DNA from 2 places in the Streptomyces sp. DSM 106670 genome. Region 1 is predicted to be linked to the other one. Evidence: riboswitches for the same ligand, from Rfam matches in the RefSeq annotation. Region 1 holds a riboswitch; the other holds the start of a gene.
What was found. A riboswitch is a leader RNA that binds a small molecule or an ion and turns the genes downstream of it on or off. The one in region 1 is predicted to bind S-adenosylmethionine.
Positions count from the first base shown of each region.

Region 2: it holds a riboswitch for S-adenosylmethionine, as region 1 does, so the genes downstream of both, ACSMXR_RS08025 (aminotransferase class V-fold PLP-dependent enzyme) here and thrC (threonine synthase) in region 1, are expected to answer to the same signal.

Region 1 covers NZ_CM147704.1:4,653,248-4,657,412, reverse strand. Annotated here, with positions in the region: gene ACSMXR_RS20550 (cold-shock protein) at 320-526, opposite strand; gene ACSMXR_RS20545 (MoaD/ThiS family protein) at 972-1,250, opposite strand; gene thrC (threonine synthase) at 1,286-2,581, opposite strand; SAM riboswitch class I at 2,600-2,727, opposite strand; gene ACSMXR_RS20535 (glucosyl-3-phosphoglycerate synthase) at 2,881-3,831, shown strand; gene ACSMXR_RS20530 (alpha,alpha-trehalose-phosphate synthase (UDP-forming)) at 3,896-4,165, shown strand, end outside.
Region 2 covers NZ_CM147704.1:1,829,788-1,833,952, reverse strand. Annotated here, with positions in the region: gene qcrB (cytochrome bc1 complex cytochrome b subunit) at 1-271, shown strand, start outside; gene trpD (anthranilate phosphoribosyltransferase) at 395-1,459, shown strand; SAM riboswitch class IV at 1,556-1,673, shown strand; gene ACSMXR_RS08025 (aminotransferase class V-fold PLP-dependent enzyme) at 1,880-3,259, shown strand; gene ACSMXR_RS08020 (Lrp/AsnC family transcriptional regulator) at 3,326-3,607, opposite strand; gene ACSMXR_RS08015 (rhomboid family intramembrane serine protease) at 3,604-4,165, opposite strand, start outside.

The sequences.
Region 1 (4,165 bases):
GTGGATTTCTCCGGACCGAGAGGCGCCCGCGACGGACGGCCTGCGTGCGTGGTGGTTCCTTGCCCCACCGCGCCTGCGGGCCTCACCGGCCCGGTCCAAGTTTCTGTCACTCTCACCTGGAGAGTGCTAACGCCAATGATTAGCACTCGACCCCTGCGAGTGCAAGCGTCCCTCGTCGGATGTGGACAGCGGCGGCATCGGATGTGGACGGCGGCGCGCCCCCTCGACCGGGTCACCGGACGCGCGTAGGGCCCGATCCCCTGATCCGGGGTTCGGGCCCTACGTGCGTGAGTGGTGTCGTCGGACGACCGCGCCGAGCTCAGCCGACGGCGAGCTTGACCATGTCGGCCTGGGGCCCCTTCTGGCCCTGCGAGATCTCGAATTCAACTCGCTGACCCTCTTCGAGGGTGCGGTACCCGTCCATCTGGATCGCGCTGTAGTGGACGAAAACATCCGCACCACCGTCGACCGCGATGAAGCCGTACCCCTTCTCCGCGTTGAACCACTTGACGGTGCCCTGAGCCATGCCTAACTCCCCTATTACTGGCCCTTGCACGGGACCGCACTTCGCGGACCCGGGTCGGAACTCACCCTCCGACAGGAGAGGGTGTGCGGCGCCGCAGCGCGTCGACCGCGGCCGAATGTATCCGCCCAACTGCCCTCTGCAACAGGTCAATCGGACGGGAATTCTGGGCGCGGGAGAACACGCGTATATGCGGGTTTGCTGAGATTTACGGGCAAGTCGGGCCAGGCAAAGGGCACTTATGCCGCAAGAGGTTCACGCACTTTGGCTGCTTCTTATCGGGGCCGGGCGCATTCTCATATGCGGGCGGCACGGGCAGCGGATGGGGCTTCCCCAACTGTACCGTGCTCAACCATGCAGAATTGCCCCCTCCGCTTCTCTCGCGGAGGGGGCAACCGTGGTCACACAGAGGTGCGGTGGGGGCCGCCGTGGAGCGGCCCCGGGCGGTTCAGCAGCCGCCGGCGACCGCGGGGATGATCGAGACGCCCGCGCCGTCCGGCGTGGCCGCGTCCAGGCCGCCCTCGAAGCGCACGTCGTCGTCGTTGACGTACACGTTCACGAAGCGGCGCAGCTTGCCCTGGTCGTCCAGGACGCGGGCGGCGATGCCCGGGTGGTCCTTCTCCAGGGACTCGATGACCTCGGAGAGCTTCGCGCCCTCCGCCGGGACCTCGGCCTGGCCGCCCGTGTACGTGCGGAGGATGGTGGGGATGCGGACCTTGACGCTCATGGTGGATGCCCTTCTCTTCCTGCGGTCTGGGGTGGTCAGGCGGAGGCGAGGCCCGCGGCGCGGAACGCGTCCAGGCTCGGCTTGATGGTCGCCGTGGCCTGCGAGGTCGCGGAGACCGCGTCGAGCGTCTTGAGCCCGTCGCCGGTGTTCAGGACGACCGTGGTGAGCGTCGGGTCGATGACGCCGGCCTCGATCAGCTTCTTCGTCACACCGAGCGTCACCCCGCCCGCCGTCTCGCCGAAGATGCCCTCGGTGCGCGCCAGCAACTTGATCGCGTCGACGACCTGCTCGTCGTTCACGTCCTCCACCGCGCCGCCGGTGCGGCGGGCGATGTCCAGGACGTACGGGCCGTCGGCCGGGTTGCCGATGGCCAGCGACTTGGCGATGGTGTTCGGCTTCTGGGGCCGTACGACGTCGTGGCCGGCCTTGAAGGCGGCGGAGACCGGGGAGCAGCCCTCGGCCTGGGCGCCGAAGATCTTGTACGGCTTGTCCTCGACCAGGCCGAGCTTGATCAGCTCCTGGAGCCCCTTGTCGATCTTGGTGAGCTGGGAGCCGGACGCGATCGGGATGACGATCTGGTCGGGCAGCCGCCAGCCGAGCTGCTCGCAGATCTCGTACGCCAGCGTCTTGGAGCCCTCGCCGTAGTACGGGCGGAGGTTGACGTTGACGAAGCCCCAGCCCTCGCCGAGCGGGTCGCCGATGAGCTCGGAGCAGAAGCGGTTGACGTCGTCGTAATTGCCCTCGATGCCGACCAGTTCACCGCCGTACACCGCGGCCATGACGACCTTGCCCTGCTCCAGGTCGTGCGGGATGAACACGCAGGAGCGCAGTCCGGCCCGGGCGGCGGCGGCGCCGACGGCTCCGGCCAGGTTGCCCGTGGAGGAGCAGGAGAGGGTGGTGAAGCCGAAGGCGCGGGCGGCCTCGACGGCGATCGCGACGACGCGGTCCTTGAAGGAGTGCGTCGGGTTGCCGGAGTCGTCCTTGACGTACAGGCCGCCGGTCACGCCCAGCTCACGGGCGAGGTTGTCGGCCTTGACCAGCTTGGTGAAGCCGGGGTTGATGTTGGGCTTCTCCGCGACGTCGGAGGGCACCGGCAGCAGCGGTGCGTAGCGCCAGATGTTGTTCGGACCGGCCTCGATGCGCTTGCGCAGCTCCTCCGGGGAGCCGGTGGGCAGGTCGTAGGCCACTTCCAGCGGTCCGAAACAGGACGCACAGGCGAAAAGGGGGCCGAGCTCGAAACGCTCGCCGCACTCGCGGCAGGAAAGCGCCGCGGCGGGACCGAGGTCCACGGGGGCGGTGGTGGCATTACCTGCAACGGTCTGAACAGCCATGATGGCGGAGGCCCTTTCTCCTCATCTTCCTTGCGACGCATTTCGCCACAAGACGGAATTGGCACCTTCCCCACCGTGACCTCGCGGTCGGCAGGAGGGTTGCCGGGACTTCAACGGGCCGTTCCCTCAGTCCCTCTGGATGAGCTCTATGGCGCTGGATCTTCGATCCAGGCGTTTATGTGCGGTCCGACCCCGACATGCGACGGCCATACGCGTTGTTCAAGACTGTAACCGAAGCATCGGACCGTTGAGATAGTCGTCCGAACCGCGAGATGGATCACACACAGGGAGTGCCGACCGTGCTCGAAGAGGTGGAACGCTGGCTGACCAGGCGTTCCTGGTCGTCCGGCGACCGCCCGCTGAACCGGCTCACCGACGCCCGGGACGCCGATCCGCACCGTACGTCGGTGAGCGTCGTGCTGCCCGCGCTGAACGAGGAGGCCACGGTCGGCGCGATCGTGGCGACGATCCGCCGGGAGCTGATGGAGAAGGTCCGGCTGGTCGACGAGCTCGTGGTGATCGACTCCGGCTCCACCGACGCCACCGCCGCCGTGGCCCGGGCGGCGGGCGCCCGGGTGGTCCACCGGGACGCGATCCTGCCCCGGATCCCGGCGCTGCCCGGCAAGGGCGAGGTGCTGTGGCGGTCGCTCCTGGTGACCAGCGGCGAGATCGTCTGCTTCGTGGACGCCGACCTCAAGGACTTCTCGGCGGACTTCGTCTCGGGCACGGTCGGCCCCCTGCTCACCGACCCCACGGTCCAGTTCGTCAAGGCGATGTACGACCGCCCGCTCGGCGACAGAGCAGGTCAGGGCGGTCGCGTCACCGAACTGGTGGCACGCCCGCTGCTCAATCTGCACTGGCCGCAGCTGGCCGGATTCGTACAGCCGCTGGGCGGCGAGTACGCGGTGCGGCGGTCCCTGCTGGAGCGGCTGCCGTTCCCGGTCGGTTACGGAGTGGAGCTGGGCCTGCTGGTCGACGCGCTGCACACGGTGGGCCTGGACGCGCTGGGCCAGGTCGACGTCGGCGTGCGCATCCACCGCCACCAGGACGGGCAGGCGCTGGGCCGGATGGCGGCGGCGATCTACCGCACGGCGCAGCTGCGGCTCTCCCGGGGCCATCTGGTGCGGCCCGCGCTGACCCAGTTCGAGCGCGGCGAGGACGGCTTCGTGCCGCGCACCCATGCGGTGGACACCGAGGAGCGGCCGCCGATGCGGGAGATCGCGGAGTACGCGGAGCGCCACGCGGCGTGAGCGGGTGGGGCCCGTGCCCCTCCGAGGCGTTTGGCGGCTTCCCGAACGGGCTAGGTTCCGCTACATGGTCTCCGAGCACACGTCTTCCTCGCATGCCCAGGTTCTCGTCGCGTCCAACCGCGGCCCGATCACGTACACGCTCGGCGAGGACGGGACACTGGACTCCAAGCGCGGCGGCGGCGGTCTCGTCTCCGGGCTGAGCGCCGTCGACGACAAGCTGTGGGTCTGCGCGGCCCTCGGCGACGGGGACCGGGAGGCGGTGCGCCGCGGAGTCGGCGAGGAGGGCGTCCGGATGCTCGACATCGACGCCGAGGTGCACGCCGACGCGTACAAC
Region 2 (4,165 bases), 2.8 Mb from region 1:
CGGCATCATCAAGCGCCTGCCGCACGGTGAGTTCGTCGAGATCCACGAGCCGCTCAGCCAGGGGCAGCTGCACACGCTCACGGCGCACGAGCAGTACACGCCGCTCGAACTCGGCCCCGCGGTCGACGAGAACGGCGTCAAGCGCAAGATCTCCCCGGTACAGAAGCTGCGCGCCAAGCTCAGCAAGGGGTACTTCGCCGACGGGAACCAGATCCCCAAGGCGACCCCCGAGGAGTACAAGGAGATCACCGAGAGCCACAGCCACCACTGATCAGCTGACCTGATCGCCACCGCGAGAGCCCCGTCCATTCGATGGACGGGGCTCTTCGCGGTCCTCCCGGCTGGATAGGGTGGAGCCGATCCTTCTGACCGGCTGTGGACCCTGGAGCGGACCATGAACGTTGTGACCCCGAACGGCGGCGACAGCGTGGCGGCCCACTCCTGGCCCGGCCTGCTGAACCCCCTGCTGCGCGGCGAGAACCTCAGCTCCGACGAGACCGCCTGGGCCATGGACCGCATCATGAGCGGCGAGGCCACCGACGCGCAGATCGCCGGGTTCGCCGTCGCGCTGCGGGCCAAGGGCGAGACCGTCGACGAGGTCACCGGACTCGTCCGCGCGATGTACGCCCACGCCAACACCATCCAGGTGCCCGGCCGCACCGTCGACATCGTCGGCACCGGCGGCGACCTCGCCAAGACGGTCAACATCTCGACCATGTCCGCGATCGTCATCGCCGGCACCGGCGCCAAGGTCGTCAAGCACGGCAACCGCGCGGCCTCCTCCGCGAGCGGCTCCTCCGACGTACTGGAGAAGCTCGGCGTCAACCTGGAGCTGACCCCGCAGCGGGTCGTCGAGGTCGCCGAGGCGGCGGGCATCACCTTCTGCTTCGCCGTGAAGTTCCACCCCGCCCTGCGGTACGCCGCCAAGGCCCGCAAGGAGCTCGGCGCGCAGACCACGTTCAACATCCTGGGCCCCCTCACCAACCCGGCCCAGGTGCGCGCCCAGGCGGTCGGCGTCGCCGACGCCCGGATGGCGCCCATCGTCGCGGGCGTGCTCGCCGACCGGGGCAACTCCGCGCTGGTCTTCCGCGGCGACGACGGGCTCGACGAGCTGACCACCACCGCCACCTCCCGGGTCTGGGTGGTCCGCGACGGCGCGGTCCGCGAGGAGGCCTTCGACCCGCGCGACGTCGGGCTGCCCATCGTGCCCGTCGAGGCGCTGCGCGGCGCCGACGCCTCGTACAACGCCGATGTGGCCCGCCGCCTGCTGGACGGCGAGAGCGGTGCGGTACGGGAGGCGGTGCTGCTCAACTCGGCGGCCGCCCTGGTCGCCCTGGACCCGGGCGCCGGCCCGCTGGCCGAGCAACTGGCGGCGAAGATCGCGGTGGCGGCCGAGGCCATCGACTCCGGAGCCGCCAAGCGTGCTCTGGAGCGCTGGATCGCGGCCAGCAACGCCTGAGCGGAGTCCCAGGCGGACACGGTGTGACGCAGGGCGCAGTCCGGATGCCGGACTGCGCCCTTGCGCGTGTGCACAGGTATGGCAAGATGCTGCGCAGGTCATGAGTGACAGCGACTACGGCCCCGGCCCGCTGTCCGGCAACCCTCCGTCCGTGGCGGGGTGCCCCGGGTGAAGACCAGGCCGTAGGCAGCGAGGTCTGCGGCAAGCGCGGGCCCCTCGGCATCCAGCGGATGCCAGCCCCCGGGGTCCTGGTCCCTAGGGAGCCTTCTGTGAGCAAGCGAATGCGTTAGGGCTCGTCCCAGGGCTTTTCCGTGCCCTGTGCTGACCGCCCTTCTTCAGCGCACCTTTTTTCCTTCCTTCTCCGCGTCGTCGCGTATCCGCGGGCGCGTGGATTTCGCCTGCCTGTTACGGGAGTTCGCCATGTCTGTCTCCACCGCTGCCCTCGACCCGTCGGTTTGTGCCCCGCTGCCCGTTCTGGGGCAGGACGTCACCGTTCCGCTCGTCACCGGCGGTGAGGTCACCTACGCCGCGCTCGACTACGCCGCCAGCGCCCCGGCCCTCCAGCGGGTCTGGGACGACGTCGCCGCGTACGCCCCGTACTACGGCAGCGTCCACCGCGGCGCCGGCTACCTCTCGCAGCTCTCCACCGACCTCTTCGAGAACAGCCGCCGCACGGTCGCGGAGTTCCTCGGCTGCCGCGCCGAGGACCAGGTGGTCTTCACCCGCTCCACCACCGACTCCCTCAATCTGCTGGCCGCCGCGATCCCCGCCGACTGCCAGGTCTTCGTGTACGAGACCGAGCACCACGCCTCCCTGCTGCCCTGGCGCGACGCCCAGGTCACCTACCTCAACGCGCCCCGCACTCCGGCCCAGGCCGTCGAGACGCTGGAGCGCGCGCTCGCCGCCCGCGACCCCTACGGCCCGGCCCTCGTCTGCGTCACCGGCGCCTCCAATGTGACCGGTGAGCTGTGGCCGGTGCGGGAACTGGCCGCCGCCGCCCACGCGCACGGCGCCCGCATCGTCCTGGACGCCGCCCAGCTCGCCCCGCACCACCCGGTGGACATCGCCGAACTGGACGTCGACTGGGTCGCGTTCTCCGGCCACAAGCTGTACGCGCCCTTCGGCTCCGGGGTCCTGGCCGGCCGCGCCGACTGGCTCCGGGCGGCCGAGCCGTACCTCGCCGGCGGCGGCGCCTCCCGCAAGGTCGCCCGGCGCGCCGACGGCGGTGTGGACGTCGACTGGCACACCACGGCCGCCCGTCACGAGGCCGGTTCGCCCAACGTCATCGGCGTCTACTCCATCGCCTCCGCCTGCAAGGCCCTGACCGAGGCGGGCTTCGACTCCCTGGTCGCCCGGGAGCAGGAGCTGGTGGGCCGGGTCCGTGAGGGTCTGGCCGCGGTGCCCGAGGTGCAGGTGCTCTCGCTGTTCGGCGACGACGCGCCCCGGGTCGGCGTCATCTCCTTCGTGGTGCGCGGCTGGAACAGCTCGCACTTCGCCGCCGCGCTCTCCGCCGAGTACGGCATCGGCGTCCGCGACGGTCTGTTCTGCGCCCACCCGCTGGTGCGCACCCTGCTCGGCAGCGACCCGCAGGACCCGGGCGAGTGCGGCGCCCCCGAGGCCGAGCCGGGCGAGCGCTCGCTCAACGCGATCCGCGTCAGCTTCGGCGCCGGTACGCCCGACGAGCACATCGACCGGTTCCTGCGCGCGGTGACCGAGCTGGTCCGCGAGGGCGCCCAGTGGAAGTACCGCACCGAGGACGGCCGCTGCGTCCCGGACCGCGGCGAGGCCGCGCAGGTCTGAGGCCCGGAAACCACTTCGGCCGGGGACGGGCAGCGAGCCCGTCCCCGGCCGAAGTGTGCCGAGGCCCTACGCGTCGAGGCCGATGGCGAAGGCCGCTTCCAGGTCGTGCTGGGAGTACGTACGGAACGCCACATGGGTGTCGGTGCCCTCGACGCCCGGGATCTTGCTGATCCGGCCGGGGATGACATCGGCGAGGTCGTCGTGCCGGGCGACCCGGACCATGGCGATCAGGTCGTAGGTGCCGGTGACGGAGAAGACCTCGCTGACGCTGTCCAGCGCGGCGATGGCCTCGGCGATCTCCGGAATCCGGTCCACGCTGGTCTTGATGAGCACGATCGCGGTGATCACGGCTGACTGTCTCCCTCGGTGGCTGGAACCTTCACTCTAGCTCTCCGCCCATAACGCACCCACGCGTACAGGAACCCGACCGCGAACCCGGCCACATGGGCCAGATACGCCACTCCCGGCCCGGCGTCCGCGCCCTGCGCCGCCGCCCACTGGAGGGCGAACCAGAAGACCAGCACGATCCAGGCGGGAAAGCGCAGCGGCAGGAAGAAGAGGAACGGGAACAGGCTGGTCACCCGGGTCTTCGGGAAGAGGTAGAGGAACGCGCCGAGCACCGCGGAGATCGCGCCGGACGCCCCGACCAGCGTCTGCCCGGAGTCCGCGTGCGCCGCCGCGTAGCAGACCAGCGCCACATAGCCGCAGCCCACGTAGAACAGCGCGAACTGCACCCGGCCCATGCGCTCCTCGGCCATCGCGCCGAACACGTACAGGAACAGCAGGTTGCCCAGCAGGTGCAGCCAGCTGCCGTGCACGAACAGCGCGGTGAACGGCGTGATCAGGGCGTGCGCGGAGCCCTCCCACAGCTCCGCCGGGATCACCCCCCACCGCTCGAAGTACCCG